3 regions of the Rhizobium sp. NLR16a genome follow, and region 3 is predicted to be linked to each of the others. Evidence: predicted binding sites of a transcription regulator. Region 3 holds the regulator's gene; each other region holds the start of a gene.
The links. Region 3 encodes HrcA, which represses chaperone genes, less so after heat shock. Its sites were predicted from a motif close to GTTAGCACTCNCNNNNNGNGAGTGCTAAC; they were not measured.

Region 1 (6,213 bases), 1.0 Mb from region 3:
GTCATGGAGTTCAACAGTTCAATGGTAATGCATAGATCGCCGCTCGGCCTCCTTGCCTTCCTTCTTCTCGCCGCTGCTCCGATTTCCTCGCGTGCTGCCGATTGTGGCAGCACGGCCTCGCCGAAGCTCGACTGGCAGGAATGCACGAAGAAAAACCTGATGTTGCAGGGCAGTGACCTCCAAGGCGCCAATCTCTTCAGCACCGATTTCTCGCTGACCGATCTCAGCGGTTCGAATTTCAAATCCGCCAATCTGGAAAAGGCGAGCTTGGTGCGGGCCTCGCTTGAGGGGTCACATGCCGAAGGGGCCAACTTCGCCAAGGTCGAGGCCTATCGCGCCAGCTTCGCCAATATTGCCGCCGAAGGCGCTTCCTTTGCCGGCGCCGAGCTGCAGCGCGCCAATTTTGCCGGCGCCCGGCTCTCCGGCGCGAGCTTCGAAAAGGCCGAACTCGGCCGCGCCGATTTCGACAAGGCGGTGCTGACGGGGGTGAAATTCTCTTTCGCCAATCTCTCCCGCGCTGACCTTTCCCACGCCACCTTCGAAGGCCCGTTAATCTTCGAGCGCGCCTTCATGTTCTTGACTCGCATCGAAGGCCTCGACCTCTCGGCTGCCGCCGGGCTCGAACAGGCACAGATCGACCTCGCCTGCGGTGACGCCTCGACCAAACTGCCCGCCGGCCTCTCGGCGCCGCCGACATGGCCTTGTCCGGCTGAGCACGAGTGATTACCAGGCGACACTATACGCCTATGGCAACACGCACGTCTCTCTGGGATGGTTCGGTTCGACTTAGTGGAGTTTGAACTCGCCCATGACGCGGCGCCACTCGTTCGGCCCGATCAGCCGCTGGTGGGTGTAGCGAACAGAATGCAACGGCCCGTCGAGGGAGGACTGCCAGAACTCGAGAAACTTATGCATCTCCGGAAAGTCCGGGGCAAGATCGTAATCCTGCCAGACATAGGTCTGCAACACGGATTCAAAATCAGGAATGCGATAGAGGATATGTGCAGTGGTCAGCCCATAGCCGTTCAGCTGACGTTCCAGATCTGAGGAAAATCGCATACTTCATCTCCGTTTCGTGACGCTCGAAAGGTGGCGCAAAATTTTGCAGCCATCAACGGATTTCTGAAACGCGTCCACCGTGTTTATTGTTCCTTTACAGGATGTTAGCAGCCACTTCGCACGAGTGCTAATTTTTTTATGGCGCCCTCTTGAAATGGAAAAACCGCAAAACCAGATCATTGCGCGCAGAACGCTCGATCGAGGTTTTGCACCCGCCCGGACTGGTCATCCGGTCCGGCCAGGGGAATAACATCACTATTGTTTGTCCATTGGAGGAAAACATGTCGTTCCGACCGCTTCATGATCGCATTCTCGTCCGCCGCGTCGATTCCGAGGAAAAGACCAAGGGCGGCATCATCATTCCCGACACTGCCAAGGAAAAGCCGCAGGAAGGCGAGGTCATCGCCGTCGGTCCCGGTGCACGCAACGAGGCCGGCCAGATCCAGGCGCTCGACGTCAAGGTCGGCGATCGCGTTCTGTTCGGCAAGTGGTCCGGCACTGAGATCAAGATCAACGGCGAGGACCTGCTGATCATGAAGGAAAGCGATGTCATGGGCATTATTGAAGCCCAGGCGGCCGAAAAGATCGCCGCCTGAGGCATGTCCGCGCATGAGTCAAAAAGCTGCCTATTGAAGGAGTGAAAGAATGGCTGCGAAAGAAGTGAAATTTCATAGCGATGCCCGTGAACGCATGCTGCGTGGGGTCGATGTGCTGGCCAATGCCGTGAAGGTGACGCTGGGCCCGAAAGGCCGTAACGTCGTGATCGACAAGTCCTTCGGCGCGCCGCGCATCACCAAGGACGGCGTTTCGGTTGCCAAGGAAATCGAGCTCGAAGACAAGTTCGAAAACATGGGCGCGCAGATGCTGCGCGAAGTCGCATCGAAGACCAACGACCTCGCCGGCGACGGCACCACGACTGCGACGGTGCTCGCCCAGGCGATTGTCAAGGAGGGCGCCAAGGCGGTCGCCTCCGGCATGAACCCGATGGACCTGAAACGCGGCATCGATCTCGCCGTCGACGCTGTCGTCGCGGAACTGAAAACTAACGCCCGCAAGATCTCCAACAATGCCGAAATTGCCCAGGTCGGCACGATCTCCGCCAATGGTGATTCCGAGATCGGCCGCTACCTTGCCGAAGCAATGGAGAAGGTTGGCAACGAAGGCGTCATCACCGTTGAAGAGGCCAAGACTGCCGAAACCGAACTCGAGGTCGTCGAAGGCATGCAATTCGACCGCGGTTATCTGAGCCCCTATTTCGTCACCAATCAGGACAAGATGCGGGTCGAACTGGAGGATCCCTATATCCTCATTCATGAGAAGAAGCTGTCGAACCTGCAGTCGATGCTGCCGGTTCTCGAAGCCGTGGTTCAGTCCGGCAAGCCGCTCCTCATCATTGCTGAAGACGTCGAAGGAGAAGCCCTTGCGACCTTGGTCGTCAACAAGCTGCGCGGCGGCCTGAAGATCGCTGCCGTCAAGGCGCCTGGCTTCGGCGACCGCCGCAAGGCCATGCTTGAAGACATCGCCATCCTGACCGGCGGCACCGTCATCTCCGAAGATCTCGGCATCAAGCTTGAGAATGTGACGCTCAATATGCTCGGCCGGGCAAAGAAGGTGGCCATCGAAAAGGAAAATACCACCATCATCGACGGTGCTGGTTCGAAAGCGGAACTCGACGGTCGCACCGCTCAGATCCGCGCGCAGATCGAAGAAACCACCTCCGACTATGATCGCGAGAAGCTGCAGGAACGTCTTGCCAAGCTCGCCGGCGGTGTTGCCGTCATCCGCGTCGGCGGCTCGACGGAAGTCGAAGTGAAGGAGAAGAAGGATCGCGTCGACGACGCGCTGCATGCAACACGCGCGGCGGTCGAGGAAGGCATCCTGCCCGGTGGAGGTGTGGCGCTGCTGCGCGCGGTCAAGGCGCTCGACAATTTGAAGACTGCCAATGACGACCAGCGGGTCGGCGTTGAAATCGTGCGCCGGGCGATCGAGGCCCCGGTTCGCCAGATCGCCGAAAACGCCGGCGCCGAAGGCTCCATCATCGTCGGCAAGCTGCGTGAAAAGAGCGAATTTTCCTATGGCTGGAACGCCCAGACCGGTGAATATGGCGATCTCTACGCGCAGGGCGTCATCGATCCGGCCAAGGTCGTTCGCACCGCACTTCAGGATGCAGCTTCGGTTGCCGGCCTGCTGGTGACGACGGAAGCGATGATCGCCGAAAAGCCGAAGAAGGAAGCTGCTCCGGCCATGCCCGCCGGCGCCGGCATGGACTTCTAAGCGATCGCTCGGCCCGCTCTGCCCTCGGGGCGGGCCGTGCTACGCACTACCGAATGAAACAAGTTCCATCGGTCGACATCAATGGAGCCAAGCTATGAGAAAGGAAAACATCAGCAATTCCATACAGCAGAATGCCGTGGCAGCTATCAGTGCGGCGCATCTGCTTCATCCGGCGAAGCATTTCGGTCACCCGCGTGACGTGCTTGCCGCCGCCGAGATCGACAACGACGAGAAGCGGGCAATTCTCGCTTCATGGGCATCCGATATCTTCGCAGTCGAATCCGTACCAGCCCTCCGCCTTTACCCTGGGGCCGAAAGAGCTGTATCCTATAACGAGATCCTTGAAGCGCTGAAGGCTTTGGATAATGGCGATCGCCCATCCGCGAGGCAGGATACGTCCGCTTCCCTGAGTTCCCACAGGACCCGTCGTCGAAAACCACCCACCCCCCGATTTCCCGGCCTTTGCTTGTGCAGCTATTGGAAAGGAGGACGGCGCCGACCGCTGTTCGAAACCTGACTCTCCGTCTGGCCTGCCGTGTGCCTCTCGAAGACGCAGGCATGATTTTTGCCGACGGCTCTTTGCTCAACTGAGGAGTTTTGCCGATGAAGATCGCTCAGATTGCACCGCTCGCCGAGAGCGTTCCCCCAAAGCTGTACGGCGGGACGGAGCGGATCGTTTCCTACCTTACTGAAGAACTCGTGGCAAAGGGACATGAGGTCACGCTCTTTGCCAGCGGCGATTCCGTCACACGGGCGACACTCGTGTCGTGTGCGGACGTCGCCTTGCGGCTCAACCCTGCGGTCAGGGACCATCTACCGCATCAGGTCGTGATGCTCGAGGAGATCCGGAGGCGGGCGCATGAGTTCGACGTGCTGCATTTCCACATCGACCTGCTGCATTTCCCGCTGATCCGCGATTTCGCCGATCGCACCGTGACCACGCTGCACGGGCGGCTCGACTTGCCGGATCTCAAGCCGTTCTACGCCGCTTTCCCCGATATTCCATTGGTGTCGATCTCCAATGATCAGCGTCACCCGATGCCACCAGTCGACTGGCGCGGGACGGTCTATCATGGTCTCCCGGCCGATCTTCTTCCATTCACGGAGAACCCTAGGGGTAACTACCTGGCCTTCCTTGGTCGGATCTCTCCGGAAAAGCGCCCCGACCGAGCCATTCAGATCGCGGCAAAAGTCGGCATGCCTCTGAAGATCGCCGCCAAGATCGATAATGCCGACAAGGTCTATTGGGAAACCGTCATCGAGCCGATCGTTAAGAGCCATCCGCATGTAGAATTTATCGGCGAGATCGACGAACGTGAGAAAGCTGACTTCCTCGGAAATGCAGGCGCTCTGCTCTTCCCGATCGACTGGCCGGAGCCCTTCGGGCTGGTGATGATCGAGGCCATGGCCTGCGGCACGCCGGTCATCGCTTTCGGCTGTGGCTCGGTTCCCGAGGTCATTGACAATGGCATCTCCGGCATCCTGGTCGACAGCGTCACCGAGGCGGCCGAAAATGTCGAATGGGCGCTGCGCCTCGATCGGCGCAAGGTGCGGGCCGCGTTTGAAAAGCGCTTCACCGCACAGCGAATGGCGTGCGACTATCTCGACATCTATCGCAACCTGCCGGGCGTTCGCATCAAAGCCGCGCCCCTCCGCCGGTCGAATGGTCAAGCGCTCGACCTGCAGGCTGTCGCCTGAGGCAAGGAGGAGGAGACCATGTCGAACGTATCTGCGGACAGCAACCCCGCCACAGCATCGTCAGGCGTGGTGGCGCCCGTCGCTCAGTTCTTCATTCCGGCCGCCGCATCGCTGCAGGAGCGCCGGCCGCGTACATTGAAGCACGGCGATACTTTCGCCGTCTTCGACCATAATGGCGATGCTCTTTCCGGTCCCGGCAGCCCGGAAGGCCTTTTTCACCGGGACACTCGTCATCTCTCGCATCTTTACCTGACGATCAACGAACAGCGGCCGATGCTGCTGTCGTCGACGCTGCGGGACGACAATGCGACGCTGACCTGCGATCTCACCAATCCTGATCAGTTCGATGAGAAAGGAAGGCTGGTTCTGGGCCATGACGTGATTCATCTGCGCAGATCGCGCTTTCTCTGGAATGCCAGTTGTTATGAACGGCTGGCTGTGAGGAATTATGACGAGCGGCGGCAACAAGTTCGCATTCAGATCTCGTTCGGGGCCGATTTCGCCGATCTTTTTGAAGTCCGCGGCACCGCAAGGGCAAGGCGAGGGCGCCATCTTCCCGCCGTCGTAGAACAGGATTGGATCCTGCTTTCCTATATCGGCCTGGACGGTCGCAAGCGGTCGACGCGCCTTTCCTTCATGCCGGAACCGGCCGAGGTTCGTAGCGATCTCGTCACTTATGACCTCCATCTGGAGCCGCACGAGACCAAATCGCTCTTCATCCAGATCGCCTGCGACCATACGTCCGCCGATCGACTGAGCCGTCTTTCCTTCTTCCTTACCTTGCGGGATGCCCGCCGCGCGTTGCGTGCCTCCTCCTCGCGCGCGGCGTCGGTCACAACCTCCAACGAGATCTTCAACGAAGTCGCGCGACGCAGCGCCTCCGATCTTTACATGCTGATCACCGACAAGCCGGAAGGCCCCTATCCCTATGCTGGTATTCCCTGGTTCAGCACTGTTTTCGGCCGCGACGCCCTGATCACGGCGCTTCAGACGCTTTGGCTCGATCCGGAGATCGCCCGCGGGGTTCTCGGTCATCTTGCAGCCAATCAGGCGACGGACGTCGATCCTGCTTCAGACGCCGAGCCGGGCAAGATCCTGCACGAAGTGCGTTGCGGCGAAATGGCCGAACTCGGCGAGGTTCCATTCCGGCGTTACTACGGCAGCATCGACTCGACGCCGCTC
Region 2 (6,213 bases), on a different replicon from region 3:
TCAGGAAGATAATCGTCTCATCGTCTTCGAAAATACGATGATGAAAACAAGCCGGATCATTCTCGATCAAGCCGCAGATAAAGCATGGCCGCGTCGCAATGTCGCGCACATAGGTCTTGAGATCGAAGGGTTGGCGATCGATCATTCTGAACCTCCATCTCCCAGCGGCGAGCGCTAAACAATGCGACCAACAGCGAAGGCCGCCGCCGCTCGGAGAAGATGCCGTCTGCCTATCCGGCAGCGACACGCAACTGATCTGGCACCTCCGCGCCGATCGGAATCCGAAGCGTAAACGTCGTGCCGTCCCCGCGGCTGCTTGTCACTTCTATCGATCCGCCGTGAAGCTCGATGATCTGCTTGACGAGATTAAGGCCGATGCCAGTGCCGGCAATGCCCGTGGAACTTCTGGCACGGAAATAACGCTGGAACATCTTCGGGAGGTCATCGGCGTCGATGCCGATGCCTTCGTCGCGGACAGTGATGCAAACGCTGTCCCCTTCCTGCCATCCGGTGACGTGGACGTTCGGCGAATCCGGTGCGTATTTCACGGCGTTCGAGAAGAGATTGCTGAAGACCTGGTCGAGCGCAGGATGATCCCCATAGATGGTCGGAGGAAGCCGATCGAGGTCAAGCAGAAAACGGTGGGTGCGCCGGATGCTCTCCTGGCGGGCGCGGCAGATTTCGATGATTTCCGCGATCGAGCACGGCTTGTGCACGATGGTGATCCTGCCATGGTCCAGCCGCCCGGCAGCAAGAATACTTTCCATCAGTTCGAGCATGCGCGAAACCGAGCTGCGGATCTGATCGGCTTTTTCGCAAAGAAACTCCGGCGTCGCTGCCTCTTTGCGCCGAATGAGCCGTTGCGCCGCGCCGTCGATCACCGCAAGCGGGGTGCGGAATTCATGCGACGCCATCGAGACGAACTGCCGCTGCAATTCGTTGATCTGCTTTTCCTGTTCGAGCATCCGTTCGAGCTCTTCTGTCTGCCGCGCCAGTTCGACCGTGCGGGAGCGCACCATCTCTTCAAGCGTGTCACGGTGCTGCAGCAATGCCTTTTCGGCGCGCTTGGCCTCGGTGACGTCGACGACAGCCATCAGCGATGCCGCCTGGCCCTTGTAGTTCAAGCAGGTGGAATAGACGGTGACCTCGATGGCCGCGCCATCTCCCTTGAGATGGCGGCAAGAGCGGGACGACGCAGGATCCTCGACATCGAAAACGACGGCCTGCGGCGGATTGGATTCCTGCGCCTCGATGTCGGATAGTCGCATCGTCAGGAATTGCTCCAGACGATAGCCGTAGTGATCGATGGCGGCTTGGTTTACGTGGAGAAATCTCAACGTTTCATGATCGTAAACCCACATCGGCATCGGGTTGCCTTCGAACAGCAGCCTGAACGACGCCTCCTGCATCTTGAGATCGGTAATGTCGACACGTATGCCGACGCTGCCGCCTTCGGAGATCTGGCGTTCTTCGATCCGTATCCAGCGGTTTCCGGGTAGGCGTTGCTCGTGTTTGCTGGTGGGCTTTGCATGATGGGCCAGCCTTTCCGCCAGCCATTCCTCTTCGCGTCCGACCGCTTCCGGATATTGGCCGCGCTCGAGGCCTGCACGCAGGCGGTCTTCGAAGCGCATGCCTTTTACGAGCATATCGCCGCTTTCGGCGTAAAGCTGCTCATATCTCTGGTTCCAGAGGACGAAGCGGTCTTCCTCGTCGAATAGGACGAGACCTTCCGGGACGACTTCGAAAGCCGCCAGAAGACGTGAATGCGCTGCCCGCGCCTCCTGCTCGGCGCGTTCTGCCTGGACATGCGCCTTCGCAAGGGCCTTTTCAGCCTGCCAGGCCTGCGTGATATCCTCGTGGGTCGATACCCATCCGCCGTCCGACGTGCGCTGATGATAGCCGCGGATGATCTGGCCCGACTTGAGTTCCTTGATCCAATCCCGAGGCGTATCGCCCCTATTGGTCGCTTCGGCCCAGGCGAGATATTCCGAGGTCGAGGTGGCGGGAACGGCGCCGACCCCCTGTCTCAGGTTGAGGATGTCCTTGAGTGACTGTCCCGGATGGATGACGGAGGGATCAAGTCCGTAGACTTCGGCATAACGGTTGTTTGAAAGCAGCAGCCGGCCGGCCTCGTCGAACAGGCAGACGCCTTGTCCCATGCTGGCAAGTGCCGTATCGAGTTGCTCGTTGCGCCGCTGCAGGCGCGCGCGGACTGCGCCGAGCTCGATATGTCGCTTAATGCGGGCGACGAGCTCCGCGGCGGAGACAAGGTTGGAAACGCAATCCACCGCACCGGCGGCAAGCCCTCCGATCCGGCTCTCCTCGTCCTCCGGCGAGACCAGAATGATGACTGGAATATCACACGTTATAGGCTTTGATTTGAAACGCCGGCAGTCTTCGAGCCCACCTCCCTCCGGCGACAGGGCGTCCAGCAGAATGAGCGCCGGCAGCGGTCGTTTGGCGGCGCATTCGTGAAACTCAGCTCGGTCGAGGTGAACGCGCAGCACGATACCATGTCGCTCGAGGGCGTCGCCGACACCCTGCAGGCCTGCCAACGTGCCATCCATTGCCAAGATTGTGTGCAGTTCGCCGGACACGACCGTTCCCTCGTTCATCCACATGGGCGCGACTATAGGTCGTACCGGTTAACACGACCCTCACCTCAGGTCGGCCTCAGGGTGCTCCGCTTTCTATGGTTGAAGAATGGTTGCGAGCGAGGCGGAAAATATCCGGTGATGCAAGAGGACGCACGGCAGACATTCTTCGGGACTTTCGCCGGCACCGCCCGAACAGACCTAGCGTTCGTTCCGGATGTCGTGCAGGAGATCCAGACCGCGCTGGTATTTTTCGGTTTTCTTGCCGGCTTGTTCGGCCTGTCGGAGATTGTCTTCAAGGTCCGCCTGTTTGACTGGCAGGGCCAGCGAATTCGATGCGGCGCGTCTGACGAATTCGTCGTCAGGCTCCTCGGGCCGCCGCGTCAAGGCATCCACCGCAGAGATGATCGCCGGCGGGAAGCCTTCCTCCCTTAACCTGTCGAGCGTCCAGCCACTGCCTTTTTCGGCGACGTCGTGAAGATAGGCAACCGTTCGCGCCTCGTCTCCCGACACGAGAAGCGCGACCCGCTGGCAATGCTCAAAGAATGGCCGCCCGGTCTTGTCCACCTGCCCTTCATGCGCCTCTAAGGCGATTTGCATGGCATGGTCGAGATGCTGCATGGCGGTTACGGTCCTTCGGTCCTTCTGATTTTTCGCCGGGAAGGGTTCTCCCCGGTTGTTATCTCGATATCGGGCGTCGTGGAGCCGGCAACACCAAGGTCGGCTCGCGGCGGATCGAGATCACCGCTTTCCCCGGCTCCTTGCAGCAAGGCCGCATCATCTCTGTCGTCTTGATCAAGCAGGTCTTGCAGCGTCTCATGCTCGTCTTCGCCAGCCAGTTCGTCGCAAGCTTGCATCCAGTGACGCAGGTCCGAACCTTCAGGGCGGCCTTCGGCTTCCCAGATTTCATAGGCGCGCCGGCGTATCTGCTCGTGTTTATCTATGGCCATGATCTTCTCCAGTTTCGACCTGACCTCGCTACTCAATTTGGCGCGCGGCGACGAGCCGGGCGGCCATCTTCAAGGCGTGTTGATGGTCGGAAGAAAATCCTCCACCTGTTTGCGCTGATCCTTTGAAAGCGTCTCCACTCGCTCTTTCCAAAAGCGTTCGGCCGCCGGGGGATCCTCATTCCATTGACGAACAGTGGTGATGTTGTCGTCGATCTTGGACCGGCGCCGCCCGCCGAGACTGAGATACTCCCTCGCCAGTTTCAGGCTTGGGGTCTCGGTGCCGCTCTCGCGATCCAACGTCGAACGCACATTGCAGCGGGCGGCTTCCAATGCCGCCTGGCGATCGGCCTCAGCTTGCTGCGTGTCGAAGGAGCGCGCATCGTCGGTTCCACTCTCGGGTGAGATGTTGGTTGGGGAAGTGGTCATGGATCACCTTTCGATGCTGTGATCCAATAACCTCCGCCAGCCGCGAGAGTTCCGCATGCTGGCGATTGATTCGAGCGGGCGGCCAAGCCAAGCCGTCCTGCCGGCAATCAGTGAACGGCCATGCTTACCATGCGATAGGGGTGCACGGCCTCGAACTGCGAGATCATCGCCGTTGCCTGGAGCAACACGCGCTCGGCATTCTCGGGATCGTCCCTGGCGAGTTCGTCGGCATTGACGCGGATCGCTTCGGCCATGTTGTTGGAGAGCACGGCAAATTGCGTATTGCCTTCGACAAGAGCCTCACGCGCCGTATCCTCCAGCGTGCGAGCGATATCGACGAAGATCTCCTCGCGTTCCTCGATACTGAGGTCTTTGATTATATTGGTCTTCTCTTCCATGTCACTCACTCCTAAGACGTGGGACGGTGATCGAGCTCATCGAGCCTCGATCGCCAGAGAGCTAGGAACGCCGACGTCCGGATTCAAGCCTTGTGCAGTTTGAACTCGCCTTCGAGACGAGGGGACGACTATCTTCATTATGTCGAACGCAGGAAGGGGGCTTCTGTTCCCGGGAGAGTTGCTAGCAGTCGACAGCAGAGAGTGCTAATTTTTCTCCTGCTCCTCTTGAAATCGAAAAACGCTCGAACCAGATCATTCGCGCAATGCGCGCGACTTGCACCCGTCCGGATCTCATCAATCCGGTCCGGCCAGCACCGACACCGTCGTCATTGTTTGTCTATGGAGGAAGACATGTCGTTCCGACCGCTTCATGACCGCATTCTCGTCCGCCGCGTCGATTCCGAGGAAAAGACCAAGGGCGGCATCATCATTCCCGACACCGCCAGGGAAAAGCCGCAGGAAGGCGAGGTCATCGCCGTCGGTCCCGGCGCACGCGACGATGCCGGCCAAATCCAGGCACTCGACGTCAAGGTCGGCGATCGCATCCTGTTCGGCAAGTGGTCCGGCACGGAGATCAAGATCGATGGCGAAGACCTGCTGATCATGAAGGAAAGCGACGTGATGGGTATCATCGAAGCTCAGAGCGAGCGGAAAGAGGCCGCCTGAGTCCATCAAGTCGGAAGTCAACGCTAAAGCGCGTTGCGATCTCTGAGGGTCGTCCCTCGCGCTTTGGATCTTAATTTCTTCGCATGTCGTTCTCGCAAAACCGCTGTACACTTGGCGACATGCGCTAGCTGCCGATGAAGGAGTGAGGACATGGCTGCTAAAGAAGTCAAATTCAGCGTCGAAGCCCGCGAAAAAATGCTGCGCGGTGTCGACATCCTGGCCAACGCCGTAAAGGTGACACTGGGTCCGAAAGGCCGTAACGTCGTGATCGACAAGTCGTTCGGCGCGCCGCGCATCACCAAGGACGGCGTTTCGGTTGCCAAGGAAATCGAGCTCGAAGACAAGTTCGAAAACATGGGTGCCCAGATGGTCCGCGAAGTCGCTTCGAAGACCAGCGACATCGCCGGCGACGGCACCACGACTGCGACGGTGCTCGCCCAGGCGATCGTCAAGGAGGGCGCCAAGGCCGTGACATCAGGCATGAACCCGATGGACCTGAAACGCGGCATCGATCTCGCCGTCAGCGCTATCGTCGAAGAACTGAAGGCCAACGCCCGCAAGATATCCAACAATGCCGAAATTGCCCAGGTCGGCACCATCTCCGCCAATGGCGATGCGGAAATCGGCCGCTTCCTGGCGGAGGCCGTGCAAAAGGTCGGCAATGACGGCGTCATCACCGTTGAAGAAGCCAAGACCGCCGAAACCGAACTCGAGGTCGTCGAAGGCATGCAGTTCGACCGCGGCTATTTGAGCCCCTATTTCGTCACCAATGCCGACAAGATGCGGGTCGAATTCGAGGATCCCTATATTCTCATTCATGAGAAGAAGCTGTCGAACCTGCAGGCGATGCTGCCGATCCTCGAAGCCGTGGTTCAGTCCGGCAAGCCGCTCCTCATCATCGCTGAAGACGTCGAAGGAGAAGCCCTTGCGACCTTGGTCGTCAACAAGCTGCGCGGCGGCCTGAAGATCGCTGCCGTCAAGGCGCCTGGCTTCGGCGACCGCCGCAAGGCCATGCTTGAAGACATCGCCATCCTGACCGGCGGCACCGTCATCTCCGAAGATCTCGGCATCAAGCTTGAGAATGTGACGCTCAATATGCTCGGCCGGGCAAAAAAGATCACGGTCGAGAAGGAAAACACGACCATCATCGACGGCGTCGGTTCGAAGGAGGAGATTTCA
Region 3 (6,213 bases):
CGGAGAACGGCAACCTGCGCCGCAAGGAATTCGTGCGCGCCTATTACCCGATCGAAATTGCCGGCGCCCGCCGCACGGCGATTGCCTGGACGACGTCGGCCTCTGTCGTCGCCGTCATAGAAATGGTCCGCGACGGCCTGCTGCCGGCGACCGGCTTCCTGCACCAGGAACACATTCCGCTCGAGATGTTCCTGAAGACGCCGACCGGCAGCCTGTTCAAGGCGGGCGCGACCAGCCACGGCTGAGACTTGTTTTCCGGCGCGGACGGCGATGTCGCTGCCGCGCCCGGATCAACCTCGTTGGATGTCAGCAGGCGAGATCAGCGACGACGGAATCGAGGATCAGCATGCCCGATGGAGTGCAGCGCAGGCGCGAATTGCCGATCCGCTCGACGAATTTATGTTCGAGCAGGAATTCCTCTCGTTTCGGGTCGAGCTCACGGCCCGAAAGCTGCTGCCAGCGGGCGAGATCGACACCTTCCCGGAGCCGCAGTCCCATCAGCAGCAACTCGTCCGACTGTTCCTCGAAACCGAGCCGTTCCTGGTCGAGAATGCCGTGGCCGTCGCGCTCGACCATCTCGAGCCAGGCTTCCGGCTTGCGCTCGGTCGCCGTCGCAAGCTTCTCATGCCCACGCGTCAGCCGGCCGTGTGCGCCCGGACCGATGCCGGCATAGTCGCCGTAACGCCAGTAGGTCAGGTTATGGCGGCTTTCGGCGCCCGGCCGGGCATGATTGGAGACCTCGTAGGCGGGCATGCCTTCACGCGCCGTGATCTCCTGCGTCGCCTCGTAGAGCAGGGCCGATTGCTCGCCGTCCGGCACGATCAGCTTGCCCGATTTGTGCAGGCCAAAGAAGGGTGTGCCTTCCTCGATGGTCAGCTGATAGAGCGACAGATGGTCGACTGCATAGGAGATCGCTTCCTTCAGTTCCTTCTCCCATTCCTCGACCGTCTGCTCCGGCCGGGCATAGATGAGGTCGAAAGACATGCGCGGGAAGATCTCGCGCGCCAGCCGGATCGCCTTCAGCGCGTCGGCGACGTCATGCAGCCGGCCGAGGAATTTCAGATCCCGGTCGTTCAGCGCCTGCACGCCGAGCGAGACACGATTGACGCCGGCAGCCCGGTAGCCGCGAAACCGCTCGGCCTCGACGCTCGACGGATTGGCCTCCATGGTGATTTCGATGCCGGCGGGCACATGCCAGTGCCGTGCGATGCCGTCAAGAATGGCATTGACCGTCTCCGGCTTCATCAGCGACGGTGTGCCGCCGCCGAGAAAGATGCTCGTCACCGTCTTCGGACCGCTCATTGCCCGGACCGCCGCCATCTCCTTCAAAAAGGCTGATGCAAAGCGCTCCTGGTCCACCGGCTGATGGCGTACATGGCTGTTGAAGTCGCAATAGGGACACTTCGCCGCGCAGAAGGGCCAATGCACATAGACGCCGAAGCCGGGCTCGCCGGTATCGGGCAGCAGCGCGGCGTCGCGCGAGAGGCTTGGCGTATCGAAATTGCCCACGAACAGACCTTATGCCTCCAGGCAGGTTTCGACGAAAAGTTTGAAGGCACGGGCCCGGTGCGACAGCGCCTGTGGCTTGCCGACGTTCCAGCCGTGTTTCTCCTCGCCGCTCATTTCGCCGAAGGTAACGTCGTAACCCTCGGGTTGGAAAACCGGATCATAGCCGAAGCCCTGGGTGCCCCGCGGCGGCCAGACGACGTTGCCTTCGACCTCGCCGCGGAAAAGCTCCGTGTGCCCGTCCGGCCAAGCCAGGCAAAGTACGCTGACGAAACGCGCCCCGCGCTGTTCCGGCGTCGTGGCGCCCGCATCCTGCAGCGCCTTTTCCACCTTGGCCATCGCCATGTCGAAGTCGCGCGTGCCGTCTGCCGTCTCCGCCCAGTTGGCGGTGTAGACGCCGGGATCGCCGCCGAGCGCGTCGACCACCAGGCCGGAATCATCCGAAAGCGCCGGCATGCCCGCGGCATTGGCTGAAGCGACCGCCTTGATCGTCGCATTCTCCTCGAAGCTCGTGCCGGTCTCGTCAGGTTCGACGAAATTCAGTTCGGCCGCAGACTTGGCGGTGAAGCCGAGCGGTCCGATCAGTTCCTGGATCTCGCGGATCTTGCCGGCATTGTGGCTGGCGACGACGATGGTTTTGGTTTCGAGCTTGCGCATTCAGATATCCTGTTCGATGCCCCAGATTTTTGCCTCCGCGCATTCCAGGCTGTTGCCGGCAGGGTCGCGGAAATAGATCGAGCGGCCGCCGTTTGGCCAGTACACCTCGGATTCGATCGCGACGTCAGCCGCCATCAGCTGTTCGGCCATCGCATCGATATTGCGACCGGACACCCGGAAACAGGCATGGCCTTGCCCGGTCGTGCCGTGCGGCGGCACCTGCAGTGCGTCGGGTGCCGGTGGCTTTATCGTTTCCTCGGGGTTGAAGATCAGGAGAACGCCAGGCCCACAGCGGAAGAAGACATGCCGATTGCCGGCGCGGGTGATCTTTTCAAGCCCGAGAACGTCTTCGTAGAACGTCTCGGCCTGATCGAGATCGCGCGCATAGAGCGCCGTTTCCAACATGCCTTCCAGCATGGGGTTCATCCCGCAATCGCCTCTTTCTGCAGGGCGACGAGTTCGCCGATGCCGTTCTTGGCAAGCCGCATCAGCGAACTGAATTCCTCTTCGCTGAACGGCGTGCCTTCGGCCGTGCCCTGGATTTCGACGATGCCGCCGGCGCCGGTCATGACGAAATTTGCGTCGGTCTCGGCCGAGGAATCCTCGAGATAATCGAGGTCGATGACCGGTTGGCTGGCGAAAACGCCGCAGGAGATGGCGGCGACGTGGTCCTTCAGGACCCGGTCGACCTTGATCATGTTGCGGCTTTCCATCCATTTCAGGCAGTCGTAGAGCGCGATCCAGCCGCCGGTGATCGAGGCCGTCCGTGTGCCGCCGTCGGCCTGGATGACGTCGCAATCGAGCGTGATCTGCTTTTCGCCGAGCGCCTGCAGATCGACGACGGCGCGCAGCGACCGGCCGATCAGCCGTTGGATTTCCTGCGTGCGGCCGCCCTGCTTGCCGGCGGCGGCCTCGCGCTTCATGCGCTCGCCGGTTGCCCGCGGCAGCATGCCGTATTCGGCCGTGACCCAGCCCTTGCCGGTGTTGCGCAGCCATGGCGGCGTCTTTTCCTCGAGGCTCGCGGTGCAAAGCACGTGCGTATCGCCGAATTTCACCAGGCACGAGCCTTCCGCATGCTTGGAAAAATTGCGCTCGAACGAGACCTTGCGCATCTGGTCGGTTTTTCTGCCTGAAGGCCGCATTCTCATCTCCTGGAGTTGTTGACCGCTTCTACGATTGGCGGCGCCCATTTGCAAATTCCCTTTTGCCACGGGTGCGAGTTTGACTATATTTTCGGGAGCATCATCAGCGTGGGTTTGAAAAGGTTCATGGGCATCAGGTCGACGTCGGTTTCGGATGCCGTTGCTGCACTGGACGAACGCTCCAGGGAAATTTTCCGCCGCATCGTCGAAGGGTATCTTGAAAGCGGCGAGCCGCTCGGCTCGCGCAATCTGTCGCGCCTGCTGCCGATGTCGCTGTCGCCGGCCTCGGTGCGCAACGTCATGAGCGATCTCGAAGAGCTCGGTCTCATCTATTCCCCGCATGTCAGCGCCGGCCGGCTGCCGACCCAGATCGGGCTGCGCTTCTTCGTCGATGCCTTCATGCAGATCGGCGATCTCTCCGCCGAGGAGCGTGCCAGCATCGATCGCCAGGTGCGGGCCGAAAGCGGCGGCAATCCGGTAGAATCGATGATGAACGAGGCGAGTCGCATGCTTTCCGGCATCTCGCGCGGGGCCGGCCTCGTCATCACCTCGAAAAGCGATCCGGTGTTGAAACATGTCGAGTTCATCCGGCTTGAGCCGACAAAGGCGCTCGCTGTACTCGTCGGCGATCACGATCAGGTGGAAAACCGCATCATCGAACTGCCGGCAGGCATCACCTCGTCGCAATTGACGGAGGCGGCGAATTTCCTCAACGCCCACATGTCCGGCCAGACGCTGCCGGAGCTGCGCAAACAATTAAGCCGTCTGAAGGATGATGTCCGTCACGAACTCGATGCGCTCTCGCGCGATCTTGTCGAGCGCGGCATCGCCGTCTGGGCCGGCAGCCCGGACGAGGGAAAGCCCGCCCAGCTGATCATCCGTGGCCGCGCCAATCTGCTGGAAGGCCTCGCCGGCGCCGAGGATCTCGACCGGCTGCGCATGCTGTTCGATGATCTCGAAAAGAAGGATAGCCTGATCGAGCTTCTTAACCTGGCCGAAAGTGGTTCGGGCGTTCGGATCTTCATCGGTTCGGAAAACAAGCTCTTCTCGCTGTCCGGCTCGTCGCTCATCGTCGCGCCTTATCGCGACGAGGACGACCGGATTGTCGGCGCTGTCGGTGTCATCGGCCCGACGCGGCTCAATTATTCCCGTATCGTGCCGATGGTGGATTATACCGCCCAGCTCGTCTCCCGCCTGTCGCGCAATCCGCTTTGATGTCATCACTGGCGAAGCTGCGGAATTTTCGCTTCTTCGTCACGCAGACTTGATTTTTTCCGGTCAAACCTCGATATCGGGCGCATCTGAAAACACCAACCGGAGACCGTCATGACCGATGAAACGACGAAAAACGGACCTGACGCAACTGCGGCCAACGCCGCAGCCGACGCTGCCGTCAACGTCGAAACAGCCACTGCCGGGCAGGAGGAGGCAAACCAGCCGGATCCGCTCGACCTCCTGAAGGCCGAGAATGCCGAGCTGCGTGACCGCTATCTGCGCCTTGCCGCCGAGATGGATAATCTGCGCCGCCGCACCGAGCGCGAGGTCAAGGATGCAAAATCCTATTCCGTCGCCGGTTTCGCCCGGGACATGCTCGCCGTCTCGGACAATTTGCGCCGGGCGCTGGACGCCATCTCTCCGGAGACCAAGGCCACGGCCGATGCCGGCCTCACCACGCTGATCGAAGGTGTGGAGATGACCGAGCGCGCGATGCTCGCGGCGCTGGAGCGCCACGGCGTTCGCAAGCTGGAGCCGGTTGGCCAGAAATTCGATCCGAATTTCCATCAGGCGATGTTCGAAGTGCCGAACTCCGAAGTGCCGAACAATACCGTCGTCCAGGTCGTGCAGGCCGGCTTCACCATCGGCGAACGCGTCCTGCGCCCGGCCATGGTCGGCGTCGCCAAGGGTGGCCCGAAGCCGGTCGAGGCCGAGATCAATTCCGTCTTCGACGAGAAGGACGCCTGAGCTCGGTTTCCCTCTCCGGCTCGGAGAAGGAGATAAAAATCAGATGCGGGCGAAGCGTTCGATCAGCAGATCGAAGAAGCCGTCCGCATCGACATGGCGCATGACCTTGGCATTGCGCTTGCGGTCGGTCACATGCCACCAGTCGACGACGGTCATCCCGACGGTGAGTTCGGACTGGACCTCGATTTCGACATTGCAGTCCCGGCCCTGGAAAAGCTCTGGTTTCAGCAGATAGGCGACAACCGTCGGGTCGTGCAGCGGCCCGCCGTCGGAACCGTATTTCTCGATATCGAAGCGTTCGAAGAATTCCAGCATTTCGACCATGGCCTTTGCCGGCGCCGTGCCGATCTCGGCCATGCGCTTGACCCGGTCCTTGCGGGTCAGCAGCTGGTGCGTCACGTCGAGCGGCATCATCACGATCGGGACGCCGGAGCGGAAAACGATGTCGGCGGCTTCGGGGTCGACATAAATGTTGAATTCGGCGGCCGGTGTGATGTTGCCGCCCTCGAAAAAGCCACCGCCCATCATCACCAGCTCGCGAACGCGGGCAACGATGTCGGGCGCCCTCTGGAAGGCCATGCCGATATTGGTGAGCGGCCCGAGCGTGCAGAGCGTCACTGTGCCCTCCGGCTCGCGGCGCAGCGTCTCGATGATGAAATCGACGGAGTGGCCGGGCTGCAGCGCCATCGTCGGTTCGGGCAGATCAGGGCCGTCGAGCCCGGTCTTGCCATGCACATGCTCTGCCGTCACCAGCTTGCGGGCGATCGGCCTATCGGCTCCGGCGAAAACCTTTACATCCGTGCGGCTGCAGAGCTCGCAGACGATGCGCGCGTTGCGGCTGGTGAATGACAGCGGCACGTTGCCAGCGACCGTCGTGATCCCCAGCACCTCGAGCTCATCGCGGCTGCCGAAAGCCAGCATGATGGCGGCCGCGTCATCCTGGCCG

Region 1: the regulator HrcA is predicted to act here: its motif matches at 1,163-1,191, upstream of groES (co-chaperone GroES).
Region 2: the regulator HrcA is predicted to act here: its motif matches at 4,549-4,577, upstream of J7U39_RS21380 (co-chaperone GroES).

What each region holds. Positions count from the first base shown of each region.
Region 1 is NZ_CP072865.1:2,720,653-2,726,865, reverse strand. Features, by position in the region: gene J7U39_RS13305 (pentapeptide repeat-containing protein) at 22-723, shown strand; gene J7U39_RS13300 (usg protein) at 787-1,059, opposite strand; gene groES (co-chaperone GroES) at 1,341-1,655, shown strand; gene groL (chaperonin GroEL) at 1,705-3,333, shown strand; gene J7U39_RS13285 (hypothetical protein) at 3,428-3,850, shown strand; gene J7U39_RS13280 (glycosyltransferase family 4 protein) at 3,937-5,031, shown strand; gene J7U39_RS13275 (amylo-alpha-1,6-glucosidase) at 5,050-6,213, shown strand, end outside.
Region 2 is NZ_CP072866.1:350,249-356,461, reverse strand. Features, by position in the region: partial or broken gene J7U39_RS21410 (HIT family protein) at 1-145, opposite strand, end outside; gene J7U39_RS21405 (PAS-domain containing protein) at 231-2,621, opposite strand; gene J7U39_RS21400 (HD domain-containing protein) at 2,796-3,215, opposite strand; gene J7U39_RS21395 (DUF2934 domain-containing protein) at 3,221-3,544, opposite strand; gene J7U39_RS21390 (hypothetical protein) at 3,614-3,970, opposite strand; gene J7U39_RS21385 (hypothetical protein) at 4,078-4,368, opposite strand; gene J7U39_RS21380 (co-chaperone GroES) at 4,720-5,034, shown strand; gene groL (chaperonin GroEL) at 5,185-6,213, shown strand, end outside.
Region 3 is NZ_CP072865.1:3,757,459-3,763,671, reverse strand. Features, by position in the region: gene J7U39_RS18250 (saccharopine dehydrogenase C-terminal domain-containing protein) at 1-245, shown strand, start outside; gene hemW (radical SAM family heme chaperone HemW) at 307-1,509, opposite strand; gene rdgB (RdgB/HAM1 family non-canonical purine NTP pyrophosphatase) at 1,519-2,163, opposite strand; gene J7U39_RS18235 (VOC family protein) at 2,164-2,589, opposite strand; gene rph (ribonuclease PH) at 2,586-3,305, opposite strand; gene hrcA (heat-inducible transcriptional repressor HrcA) at 3,432-4,520, shown strand; gene grpE (nucleotide exchange factor GrpE) at 4,632-5,267, shown strand; gene J7U39_RS18215 (nucleoside hydrolase) at 5,307-6,213, opposite strand, start outside.